Regions from separate parts of the Paeniglutamicibacter sulfureus genome, predicted to be linked through region 1. Evidence: predicted binding sites of a transcription regulator. Region 1 holds the regulator's gene; the other holds the start of a gene.
What was found. The regulator LexA, encoded in region 1, represses DNA repair genes until DNA is damaged. The targets are predictions, from matches to a motif close to TCGAACANNTGTTCGA.
Positions count from the first base shown of each region.

Region 2: ruvA (Holliday junction branch migration protein RuvA) is a predicted target of LexA. The motif match lies at 3,275-3,290, and genes of this name have one in related genera.

Region 1 covers NZ_BAAAWO010000001.1:4,511,199-4,517,770, forward strand. Annotated here, with positions in the region: gene ABD687_RS20375 (class I SAM-dependent methyltransferase) at 1-362, opposite strand, end outside; gene hflX (GTPase HflX) at 936-2,507, shown strand; gene ABD687_RS20385 (ATP-dependent DNA helicase) at 2,500-4,506, shown strand; gene lexA (transcriptional repressor LexA) at 4,624-5,343, opposite strand; gene ABD687_RS20395 (LysM peptidoglycan-binding domain-containing protein) at 5,632-6,018, shown strand; gene ABD687_RS20400 (histidinol-phosphate transaminase) at 6,131-6,572, shown strand, end outside.
Region 2 covers NZ_BAAAWO010000001.1:508,860-515,431, forward strand. Annotated here, with positions in the region: gene ABD687_RS02315 (CapA family protein) at 1-1,041, shown strand, start outside; gene pdxT (pyridoxal 5'-phosphate synthase glutaminase subunit PdxT) at 1,177-1,848, shown strand; gene ABD687_RS02325 (YebC/PmpR family DNA-binding transcriptional regulator) at 1,851-2,606, shown strand; gene ruvC (crossover junction endodeoxyribonuclease RuvC) at 2,616-3,224, shown strand; gene ruvA (Holliday junction branch migration protein RuvA) at 3,347-3,967, shown strand; gene ruvB (Holliday junction branch migration DNA helicase RuvB) at 3,977-5,035, shown strand; gene yajC (preprotein translocase subunit YajC) at 5,211-5,666, shown strand; gene secD (protein translocase subunit SecD) at 5,895-6,572, shown strand, end outside.

The DNA of each region.
Region 1 (6,572 bases):
GGGTCGATTGCTTCGGGAAGCGCCACGACCACGTTTTTCAATCCCAGGGCTGCGGCATTGTCACGGGTCAGGCCGAGGCTTCGCTCGTTCACATCAACCCCGTACACCGTCGCCTCCGGGGAGGCCATGGCCATCGAGAGCGCAATGGGTCCCCAGCCGCAGCCGATGTCCAGGAGGTTTCCGCTGACCGAGGGATCGGGAACGCCGTCCAGGAGAATGGCGGTTCCCTTGTCGATCCTGTCCGGGCTGAAGATGCCGCCGGAGGTTTGCACCTTGTGCACGGCGCCGCGCAACTCGACGCTGATGTGGCGCCGCTTCTCTGGGGTGGAAGGCTGGGCGCTGAAATAATGTTCCGGGCTCATCTTGGCAGGTTAACCGCCCGGGGGCGGCAAACCCAAACCCGTGGCACGAATTCGGGCGCTGGAAGTGTGTGAGATGCCTCAATGCGCCAAGCCGGGGCAAGTGATAGAGTTTTCCCTATGACTTTCCTGTAAGACGCATCAAGCACACCATCGACCCCGGGTCCTTCCCCCACTGGAGCTGCAGGCTCATTGGCTGGAAGGCGGCCCACTGAGGGCGATTGGCTGTCGCGCCGAAAAGTCATTCCGCCGAGGCGAACCTTCGAAACCATAACGTTTCCAAGATCAGGTTCGCGCGAGGGCGCATCACTTTTCGCGATCGACATGGCCCGCGCCGCGTATGCAGGCGCCGGCCCCACGCAATCGCCATTCCCAGCACGAGCGAGACTCCGACTCGATCGTGCCACTGACACTGACACCAAATTCGGCGCTTGCCGACCCGCGCGCGGCATCCAGCCCAAGGAGCAAACCATGCATCCATTCACCGAACCCGGACATCCAAGCAACCAATCCACGCACAACGCCGCTTCTGTGGGTGCGGGGCACTATTCTGGAATACAGCAAACTAAGGGGAACATGACCAATCCACAAACTTCCGGCCCGCAGGACAACGAGATGGACGAGGCCAAGCTCCAAGCCGCCATCGAACGGATCCTCGCCAGCGACAAGGCCGCGGCCAGCAAGAGCAGCCACTTCGGCGCACCCGAAGACGAGGGCGTGCTTTCCGGACGGGCCCAGGCCCTGAGCAAGTTCACCGGCGAGCATTCCTCCTCCGACGGCGACCAGCAGGAGTTGGCCGAACGCCGAGCCCTGAGGCGCGGCGCCAGCCTTTCAACCGAACTCGAGGACGTCACCGAGGTCGAATACCGCCAGCTGCGCCTCGAGCGCGTCGTGCTGGCCGGCATTTGGAACGAGGGGACCGCCCAGGATGCGGAAAACTCGCTGCGCGAGTTGGCGGCACTGGCCGAGACCGCGGGTTCGGAAGTGCTCGACGGAATGGTGCAGCGCCGTGCAAAGCCGGATCCCGGCACGTACCTGGGATCGGGCAAGGCCTTGGAATTGCGCGAAATCGTGGCGGCCACCGGTGCCGACACCGTCATCATCGACACCGAACTCGCCCCGTCGCAGCGCCGCGCCCTGGAAGACGTCGTCAAGGTCAAAGTCATTGACCGCACCGCCTTGATCCTGGACATCTTTGCCCAGCATGCCAAAAGCCACGAGGGCCGCGCCCAGGTCGAACTCGCCCAGCTCGAATACCTCCTGCCGCGCCTGCGCGGCTGGGGCGACTCGATGTCCCGCCAGGCCGGTGGCCGCGTGGGTGCTGCAGGCGGCGGCATCGGATCCCGCGGCCCGGGTGAAACCAAGATCGAACTGGACCGCCGGCGCATTCGCGACCGCATGGCAAAGCTCCGCAAGGAGATCAAGGGAATGCTGCCGGCCCGCGAGTCCAAGCGCGCGAACCGCAAGCGCAATGCGGTGCCGTCGGTGGCCATTGCCGGGTACACCAACGCCGGCAAGTCCTCGTTGCTCAACCGGCTCACAGATGCCGGGGCACTGGTCGAAAACGCCCTGTTCGCAACGCTGGATCCCACGGTCCGCCAGGCCGAAACCAGCGACGGGCTGACCTATACGCTCGCTGACACCGTCGGCTTCGTGAAGTCACTGCCCACCCAGCTGATCGAGGCCTTCCGCTCCACCTTGGAGGAAGTGGCCGACGCCGATTTGATCCTGCACGTTGTGGATGCGTCGCACCCGGACCCGGAAGGCCAGATCCAAGCCGTGCGCGAGGTGCTCAACGACGTCGACGCGCGCAACATCCCGGAGATCATTGTCCTGAACAAGGCGGATGTCGCCGACCCGTTCGTGGTCGAGCGCCTGCGCCAGCGCGAGCCGAACCACGTCATCGTCTCGGCGCGCACCGGCGAAGGCATCGACGAATTGCAGGCCCGGATCAGCGCCGCAATCCCGAGGCCCAATGTCCAACTAGAATTGATGATTCCCTATGATCGAGGCGACGTGGTCAACAAGCTCCACGGCGCCGAGGCCGAGATCCTGGCCGTCGAACACACCGAAACGGGAACCCGCATGATGGTCAAGGTCCGCGAAAGCATGGCCGCAGAAGTGGAGCAATTTAGTATTCATGGCTGAGGAATCAGAGGTCATCGCCCTGTTGGACGAAGCAGTGTCCAGCATGGGCGGGCAAAGCCGTCCGGGCCAGCACGAGATGACACGCCAGGTCGTGCGCGCCATGGAAACCGGTGAACACCTGCTGGTGCAGGCAGGAACCGGAACCGGCAAGTCCATGGCCTATCTGGTTCCGGCGCTGGCGCACGCGCTGGGATCCGAAAAACCTGTGGTGATTTCCACCGCAACCCTCGCGCTGCAGGCGCAGATCGTCGGGCGCGATGTGCCGCGCCTGTTGTCGTCCCTGAAAGACAAACTGCCACGCGAGATGGAAGTGGCCCTGGTCAAGGGCCGCTCCAACTACGTGTGCCAGTACAAACTCAGCGGCGGATACCCGGACGACGACGAGGGCGCCCTGTTTTCCATGGAATCCGGCACCCCCGTTCTCGGTGGTTCCTCCGAGGGCCCCGGCTCTGCCCTGGGCCAGGAAGTGGTGCGCCTGCGGCAGTGGGCCGAACGAACCGACAGCGGTGACCGCGACGACCTGACCCCGGGAGTCAGCGACAAGGCCTGGCGCCAGGTTTCGGTCAGCGCGATGGACTGCCTGGGCGCGCAAAAGTGCCCCATGGCCGCCGAATGTTTCAGCGAACTGGCACGCGCCCGAGCGGCCGACGCCGACGTGGTGATCACCAACCACGCCATGCTGGCCGTCTCGGCCTTCGAAGGCCTGGCCGTGCTGCCGGACTTCGACACCGTCATCATTGACGAGGCCCACGAGCTGCAGGACCGGGTGACCAGCTCGGTGACGCGGCCGCTGTCGGTCAACATGGTCCAGACCGCCGCTTCGGCTGCCCGCAAGCACTGCTCGGTGAGCGTGGACGCGCTGAACCAGGGCGCCAAGGCCCTGCAGCGTGCGCTGGAGGGAGTGCCCACCGGGCTCATGGCCCGCGGCCTGAACGAGGACCAGGAAGCCGCGATCAACCAGATCGCCGAAGCCGCACGCGTGGTGCTCTCCGACTCCAAGCCCGAGGCCAACGCCCCTGCGGACGGGGGACGCCAGATGGCCCGTTCCCAGGTCATGTACCTGGTGGAGCAATGCACCAAGATGCTTGAAATGACCGAGGAGCGCGAGGTGATCTGGGCCTCTCGGCCCGGCCACTTCAGCCCCGGGGAGGGCTATGTCCAACCGGACGAGTCAAGCCAGCCGACCTTGATGGTTGCACCGCTCTCGGTGGCGGGAAAACTCAGGGAAGGTCTCTTCGACGGCCGGACCGTCATCCTCACGAGCGCAACCCTGGCCATCGGTGCGGCGTTTGAACCGGTGGCAGGATCCCTGGGGCTCGTGGGGGACGGGGCGCCGACCTGGAACGGCGTCGACGTCGGCAGTCCCTTCGACTATCCCAAGCAGGGCATCCTCTACGTTGCCAAACACCTGGCCAAGCCCGGGCGCCAAATGTCCCAGGAGACGCTTGCAGAGATCGAGGATCTCATCAAGGCCTCCAACGGCGGGGCGCTGGCGCTGTTTACCTCCCGCCGCGCGGCCGAGGACGCTGCGGAGATCCTGCGCGCACGCCTGGACATTCCCATCCTGTGCCAGGGCGAGTCCAGCATGAAGGCGCTGGTCGACCAGTTCTCGGCGGAGCCCGATACCTGCCTCTTTGGGACGATGACGCTGTGGCAGGGCGTCGATGTGCCGGGAAACGCCTGCCGATTGGTCATCATCGACAAGATCCCGTTCCCGCGCCCGGATGATCCGCTCTCCTCGGCACGCAGCCGCGATGTCGCCAAGCACGGCGGAAACGGTTTCATGGCCGTGGCCGCAAGCCATGCGGCGGTGCGTCTGGCACAGGGTGCGGGCCGCCTGATCCGCTCGGTCAACGACAAGGGCGTGGTCGCGGTGCTCGACTCGCGCCTGGCCACCGAACGCTACGGAACGTTCCTGCGGGCTTCCCTGCCACCGCTGTGGGCAACACCGAACAAGGCCACCGTCATTTCCGCGCTCGAAAGGCTCAGCGAGGGCTGAGCACGTTGCCTTGCAGGCATCCCGGTCGCGGGAGATGTGCAGGGTGCGCAAACAACAGCGAGGGCCGATCCGATGATCGGCCCTCGCTGTGTTGCGGGATGAGTTGTGGCTGCGGACCTAGACGGAGCGCATGACCGATACGACCTTGCCCATGACGGTTGCGGCGTCACCAAGGATCGGTTCGTATCGGGAGTTCTGCGGCAAAAGCCAGGTGTGGCCATCGCGCTGGCGGAAGGTCTTCACCGTGGCTTCGTCCTCGAGCAACGCGGCGACGATGTCGCCGTTGTTCGCCGTCGGCTGGCGCCTCACGACAACCCAGTCGCCGTCGCAGATGGCGGCATCGATCATGGAGTCGCCGCTGACCTTGAGCATGAAGAGCTCGCCATGCCCCACCAGCTGGCGCGGCAAGGCGAAAACGTCCTCGATCGCCTGGTCGGCCAGGATCGGTCCGCCGGCGGCAATGCGCCCCACCAGGGGGACCATGGCGGTGTCCGCGGAGGTTGTCAGTTCCGAGACGTTCATGCCGTTGGCTGCCCTGAGATCCGACTGGCCCTCCACCACCTCGAGCTTGGCCTCGCTCTTGAGCTGCAACGGCAGCAGGATCTCCATGGCGCGCGGGCGGCGCGGATCGCGCCTGATGTAGCCAAGTTTCTCGAGCTGGCTGAGCTGGTGGGTCACGCTCGAGAGGCTGGCAAGTCCCACGGCGTCCCCGATTTCACGCATCGACGGCGGGTAGCCGTTGCTGCTCACGGAGCGCTGGATGGTCTCCAGGACCTTCTTCTGGCGAATGGTCAGGCTCTTCGCGTCGCGTCGAGGGGTTCGTTGTTCGGTCGTCATTGTCAATGCCTCATCCCGATCGTCGCCGGTTGCCCGCGCGTGCCGCAAATTGTCGGTGTGGGTTGATGTAGTAAATACATCGCTTCACAACCAACATCCTAGTAGACAAAGTCACTGCTTTCAAAGATTTGTTCGAACAGATCTGGACACGTGTCGTCGAAAAGTGCTAGAAATAAGATACGCACTACGAACACATGTTCGAAAGATGCGTTCGAATAATCGTCACGTGTTCGACTAGGCGCCCCAGGGTCCCAGCCGGCCACGTGAATTCAGAGGAAAGGCAAAGACATGGCAAACACTGCTTTCTCGGCCCCGCTCCACCTTGTAACATCCGACGACTACTTGCCCGAATCCCAGCCAACGCTGGCACCCCTGCGGCTCACTCGTCGCGGAAAGTTCGTGCTGATCGGACTTCCCATCTTCGTGGTGAGTGCCGCAGCACTGATGCTCCTGGGCCTGTTCCTTTCCCCGGCCAACGCATCGGCGGAAGTGCCGCTGGGCGTTGACGCGGTCAGCGTCACCGTCATCGAAGGGGATACGCTGTGGGGGATTGCCCGCGAGTTCGCTCCGCAGCTCGAGCCCCGCGATGCGGTTCAACAGATCGGCGACCTCAACAACCTCAACAGCTCGGTGCTGCACCCCGGTGCCGAACTCTTCGTTCCCACCGGAAGCTAGCCCCCGCACCGGCGCTCCCGCGGGCGCCGATACAAGGCATTGCGAACCGATTATTACCCTCTGCACCGGCGAAGATTCTTGGCCCCACCTGCCACCGCCGTAGACTTGGCCCGTGAATGAACGGCTAAATCGCCTGGCAAATCTGCCCCTGCGAGAAAATCTTCAAGGTCTCGAACCCTACGGTGCTCCCCAAATTGACGTACCGATTCAGTTGAACGTCAATGAAAACACCCACCCGCTACCCGCGGAAGTGCATCGCGCCATTGTCGAAGAAGTCTCCGCGGCCGCCGTGGGATTGAACCGTTATCCCGACCGTGAATTCACCGAATTGCGTGAACGTCTTGCCGCGTTCCTGGGCCACGGGCTCGAAGCGGACAACATCTGGGCAGCCAACGGATCCAACGAAGTGCTCCAGCAAATCCTGCAGGCCTTCGGCGGGCCGGGCCGCACCGTCCTGAGTTTCCCTCCCACCTACTCCATGTATCCGCTGCTGGCAGCAGGGACCGACACCACCTACGTTGCGGGAATCCGTTCCGAGGACTATGGACTTTCGG
Region 2 (6,572 bases), 4.0 Mb from region 1:
GCGTCCCCGAAGGACCCTGATTGCCCGGGGGATGAGTGCATCGGGGTGGCCGTGGCCGGCGACATCCTGCTGCACCCGGCCTTGTGGGACCAGGCGGAGGAGGATGGGAAGGGTGCCATGGACTTCGGGCCGCTGCTGGAGGGTATCGAACCGTACCTGGCGGACAGCGACCTGGCGCTGTGCAACCTGGAAACCCCGGTCGCGGCCCCGGGCGGGCCGTTCAAGGGGTACCCCATGTTCAGCGTTCCGCCATCGGTCATCCCCGCACTGAAGGACGTTGGCTACGACGGCTGCACCACCGCCAGCAACCACTCCATGGACGCCGGCGTGCCAGGGGTCAAACGGACCCTGGATGCGCTCGATGCGGCGGGGCTGGTCTCCACCGGTTCGTACCGCAGCGCAGCCGAGGCCGCGAAGCCGTTGATGGTTGAGGTCGGTACCGCAAGGGTCGCCGTCATTGCCGGCACCTTCTCGCTCAACGGGGTCGCGGAGGATGCTCCGTGGCGGGTGGACGACATCGCCAAGGCCTCGCTGCTCTCCCGGGCAAAGGCCGCACGTGCGGCCGGCGCCGACATCGTCATGGCGGCGCTCCACGACGGGGCCGAATACAGCAGCGAGCCCACCGCATCCCAAATCACGCTGAATCGCTCGCTGGCCGAGAGCGGAGAATTCGATTTCATCTACTCCCACCACACCCACTCGGTACTGCCGATCGAGAAGCACCAGGGCACCTGGATCGTCTACGGACTGGGGAATTCGGTGGCCAAGCACGCAACCAGGACGGTGCTGAACCAAGAGGGCCTCACGGTGAAAATGCAATTCGTGCGCACCGGGAAAAGCTGGAGTCCCGGGAAGCTGGCGTGGGCACCGCACATCATGAAGCAGGACCCGCTGCGGTGGTGCGCGCTGCCCGCCGCCGACGGGGAACCCTGCACCACCAAGCGCCAGGACAGCGCCTCGCTCAAGCGCACCACCGACACCGTGAACTCCATGAACGCACGCACCGATGGCGCGAAAATGTGGTCGTTGCCACAGCCGTAGCCGTCCGACGCGCCCGAGAGCGTCATCAAAATATTGCCGGAAGGCCGCCCGGGTTTACGCTGAGCTGTCCACGTGCTCCATCGCGGTGCGCCGGCCACCCACCATTGATTTCCACGAACCAGAAAGTGATCCACGATGGCGCCACGTATTGGGGTTCTTGCCCTGCAAGGGGATGTACGCGAACACCTGGCCGCACTTGATTCACTGGGCGCGCTGGCGTTGCCGGTGAAGTCCCCGCGCGAGCTGGCAGACCTTGACGGGTTGGTCATTCCCGGCGGCGAATCAACGGTGATCGACAAGCTCTCGCGCATGTACGGCGTGGCCGAGGTGCTCAAGGCCAGGATCGCCGACGGGTTCCCGGTCTACGGGTCGTGTGCCGGAATGATCATGCTGGCCGACACCATCGCCGACCCGACAAGCAACCTCAAGGGCGAACCCCAGCAAAGTTTCGGGGGAATCGATATGGTGGTCAAGCGCAACGCCTTCGGGCGCCAGGTCGACTCCTTCGAGGTGGACCTGGCGATCCGCGGGCTCGAATCACTTCCAAGCCAGGACCCGAACCGGGTGACAGCACCGGTGCGGGCGGCATTCATCCGCGCACCGTGGGTCGAAAGCGTGGGCGAATCGGTGCAGGTACTGGCCAAGGTCCCCGCCGAAAACACGCCCTTGGGCGCGGATGGGCTTCGGGTGGATAGAATTGTTGCAGTACGTTCGGGAAATTTGCTGGCGACCTCCTTCCACCCAGAGGTGGGCGGAGAGCGTCGGATCCACGAACTCTTTATCCAAATGATCAGAGGAGACGCGTAAGCATGTCCGGCCACTCCAAATGGGCTACCACCAAACACAAGAAGGCTATCCTCGACAGCAGGCGTGCCAAGTCCTTCGCCAAGCTGATCAAGAACATCGAGGTCGCCGCCCGCGCGGGCGGCGCCGACATGGCCGGAAACCCGGGCCTTGAACTTGCGGTATCCAAGGCCAAGAAGACCTCGGTCCCCAGCGACAACATCGATCGCGCCATCAAGCGCGGCGCCGGCCTGACCGGTGAGGTCATTGACTACACCGAGATCATCTACGAGGCCCGCGGCCCGCAGGGTTCGGCGTTGCTCATTGAGTGCCTGACCGACAACAAGAACCGCGCCGCCTCCGAGGTCCGCCTGGGAATCACCCGCAACGGTGGATCAATCGCCGATCCCGGATCCGTGGCCTACATGTTCACCCGAAAGGGCGTCGTGGGCCTGCCGAAGAACGGCCTGACCGAAGACGACGTGCTGATGGCAGTGCTCGACGCGGGTGCCGACGAGGTCAAGGAAGCCGGGGAATCCTTCGAGATCCACTCCGAACCCACCGACCTGCGCGCCATTGTTGCGGCACTTGAGGAAGCCGGCATCGCCTACGAGAGCGACGAAATCGAATTCGTTCCCTCGATGCAGGTGGAACTGGATGCCGACTCGGCCCGCAAGTTCCTGAAGCTGGCCGACGCGCTCGAGGAACTGGACGACGTCCAGAACGTCTACTCGAACGCCGACATCAGTGCCGAGGTCATGGCAGAACTCGAACAGGACTAGTCCTCTTCCATGCCCTTAAGAGTGGTTGGCGTCGACCCCGGACTGACCCGTTGCGGTCTGGCCGTGGTCGACGTCGAGCCCAACCGTCGCGCCACGCTGATTGATGTATCGGTGGTGGGTACCCCTCCGGGCACCCCGCTGGACCAACGACTGTTGGCCATCGCCGATGGCATCGATGCGTGGCTTGACGAGCACAAACCCGACGTGGTGGCCCTCGAGCGGGTCTTTAGCCAGCTGAACGTGAGCACCGTGATGGGCACCGCCCAAGCCTCGGGAGTGGTCATCGTTGCCGCGGCACGACGCAACATCCCCGTCGCATTGCACACCCCCACCGAGGTCAAGGCCGCGGTGACCGGCTCCGGAGGAGCCAACAAGGACGCCGTGGGCAAGATGGTGGCCAAGATCCTGCGCCTGGATGCGCCTCCGTCGCCCGCCGACGCGGCAGACGCCGCGGCCCTGGCCATCACGCACGGCTGGCGCGGTGCCGCATTTGGCGCCGCCGGTGCCGCCGCCTCCGCCTCGGGCTCACGCCCCGCAGGCGGGTCTTCGGGGCTGACCCCCGCCCAGCGCGCATGGATTGCCGCCGAAGCGAAGGCCCGTTCGGTCAAGGCCCGGTAGCCCGGAGGGCGGCGCCTCCGCGGGAGGCGCCCTCCGAACCTGTAAGCTGTTCGTAGATATATTCGCATGGCTTGCGTGTCCGGGAACCACCGCGCAGCCCGGTACCACGGAGGAATACCCACATGATCAGCACGCTGCGAGGAGTGCCGCAACAGGTCAACCTGAACAATGCGGTCATTGAGGTCGGCGGCTTCGGCATGCTGATCCAAGCCACCCCGCAGACGCTGGCCACCTTGCAGGTGGGCCGCGAAGCGCTGGTGCACACCTCCATGGTGGTGCGCGAGGACTCGATGACGCTCTTCGGCTTTGCCAGCGGGGACGAGCGCGAGATCTTCGAGGTTCTCACCGGGGTCTCGGGCATCGGGCCGCGCACCGGGCTGGCGATCCTCTCGGTGCACACCCCCGAAGAGGTCCGCATTGCCGCGAGCACCAAGGACACCAAGGCCTTCACCAAGGTCTCGGGCATCGGACCCAAGGGCGCCGAGCGCATCGTGTTGGAACTCAACGGCAAGCTCGTCCCCACCGGGGCCCCGGTGCCGGCAGGCAGCCCCGTGGCCGCCAGGTCCTGGGAACCGCAGGTCCTCGAGGCGCTGACCGGCCTGGGTTGGACGGAGAAGGATGCGGTAAAGGCCCTGGACGCCCTGACCAAGAACGACCCGCAAATCGTTGCAAGCGGCAGCGTGCCGGAAATCCTGCGGGCGGTGCTGCGTTCCCTGGGGCGCGGCAACCGGCCGGGAAACTAGGAGTAGGCCATGGCAGAAACCGGTGCGTTGACCGACGCCGGCTCGGAACCCGAGGAGCGGGTGCTCGAGGCGGCGTTGCGCCCCAAGAACCTGGACGACTTCGTTGGCCAGGCCCGCGTGCGCCAGCAGCTTTCGCTGGTGCTCGAGGCCTCCAAGATCCGCGAACGCACCGCCGACCACGTGCTGCTCTCGGGCCCGCCTGGCCTGGGCAAGACCACGCTGTCGATGATCATTGCCGCCGAGATGAACGCGCCGCTTCGCATCAGCTCCGGCCCGGCGATCCAGCATGCCGGCGACCTGGCCGCCATCCTCTCCTCGCTCACCGAGGGGGAGGTGCTGTTCCTGGACGAGATCCACCGGATGAGCCGCCCGGCCGAGGAAATGCTCTATATGGCCATGGAGGACTTCCGGGTCGACATCATCGTGGGCAAGGGTGCCGGTGCGACGGCGATTCCGCTTGAGCTTCCCCCGTTCACATTGGTCGGTGCCACCACTCGCGCCGGGTTGCTGCCCGGGCCGCTGCGCGACAGGTTCGGCTTCACCGGCCACCTGGAGTTCTACAGCGTCGAGGAACTCGAGCTGGTGCTGCGCCGCTCGGCGATGATGCTCTCGCTGAAGGTCAATTCCGCGGCGTTCTACGAAATCGCCTCCCGCTCGCGCGGCACCCCCCGCATCGCCAACCGGCTGCTGCGCCGGGTGCGCGACTGGGCGCTGGTGAACCGGCTCGAAAGCATCGACGCCCGCGCAGCCTCCGCCGCCCTGGACATGTACGAGGTCGACGCCCGCGGTCTGGACCGCCTGGACCGTGCAGTGCTCCATGCCCTGTGCACCAAGTTCGGCGGGGGACCGGTGGGCCTCTCGACACTCGCGATTGCCGTGGGCGAGGAGACCGAGACGGTGGAGACCGTCGCCGAGCCGTTCCTGGTCCGCGAGGGCCTGCTCGGGCGAACCCCGCGGGGCCGCATCGCCACCGCGGAGGCTTGGAGCCACCTGGGACTCCGGATGCCCGCCGATGCCGTATTTGCCGGGCAGGCCAGCTTCGAGCTCGACGCTGACGACGAGGAATAGGCGACGGCCAATGCCCCGCGCCGGCGCGAGCCATGATTCAGAGGACATTCGCAGGCCAAAACGCCTGCGCGGTCGGGGTTTGGCCAGAAAGTCCCTATAGTATGGAAAAGCCCACCGGCTGCGCAATTGCGATTGTGCGCGCCGTTGACCATGACTTAGAAACAGGTATTATCTCGTGACCGAAAACGTTTTGGCCCAAGCCGCTGCCGGCGGAGCGGCCCCGTTCGACCCGACCATGTTGATCATGCTCGCCGCCTTTGGCCTGCTGATCTTCATGATGATGCGTGGCCGTAAGAAGGCGGCCAAGGCTCAGGAGGAAATCCGCTCGAATCTTGCCCCGGGCGCCGAGGTGATGACCCAGTTCGGTCTCTTCGGCACCATCTCGAGCATCGACACCGATGAGAACAAGATCGTCCTGGAGGTATCCCCGGGCAGCTTCGTCACCGTGCACTCCCAGGTCGTTGCCAAGGTTGTCGCCCCCGAAGCGGCCGAAGCCGACGCCGTTGAGGTCCCGAACGATGCATCATCGCTGACCTCCGAGCAGGCCGGGAACACCGAAGCCGCCGACGTCGAAAGCCCCGAGGAGACCCTGCGTCGCCTCAACAACGACGACAAGGGCCCCAAGGCCTAACGGGGCCGTGCCCCCCCCGGGCACCCCCCCTCACCCCCGTAGCAGTGAACGGTGGCCGGATTTCTGTGGGCCAAGGGCCCACAGGTGAGCAACCCGGCCTCGACCGAACTTCACCAAGCGGCCCGGAGCCGCCCCGGATCCCTCTGAGGGGGGAGTTGCGGCCGGCTTCGGGTTTTCCGCGGAATCTTCGTCCCCGCGAGGGCGACGGAACAACCAGAAAGCCCCACGATGTCATCTACTGGTCCGATCAAGCAGGCGCGTAAATCCCTGCTGTGGCTCGGCGTGATCTTCCTTATTTCGGCAGCCATCCTCATTACCGGCGTGCTGAGCGGGAAGGCAGCATTTGCCCCCAAACTTGCCCTCGACCTTGAGGGCGGCACCCAAATGATCTTGGCCCCGCGAGTTGAGGGCGGTGCCGCGGCAACGCAGGAGCAACTGGACCAGGCGGTGGAAATCATCCGCCAGCGTGTGGACGGCACCGGTGTGTCAGAAGCCGAGATCACCACCCAGTCCGGGCGCAACGTCGTGGTCTCCATGCCGGGCGTTCCGGACACCCGCACCCGCGAACTGATCCAGGCCTCGGCCAACATGGAGTTCCGTCCGGTCATCCTGGCCGGGCCCTTCACGGCCGTTCCCGAGGACCAGCGACTGCCGGAGGCGGAGCTTCCCAAGCCGTCTGCCGAGCCGGAGAACGGTTCGGACCTGAACTGGATCGACGCGGCCCTGTACCAGCAGTTCGAGGCCTACGATTGCCCCGCCGAGCTCGGCCAGGGATCCGAGGAATCGCACGACCCGTCCAAGCCGATGATCTCCTGCGACCCGGACATGGGACAGAAGTACATCCTGGGTCCGGTCGAGGTTCCCGGCGCCGACATTGCCGATGCCTCCTTCGGCATGGTCCGCGGC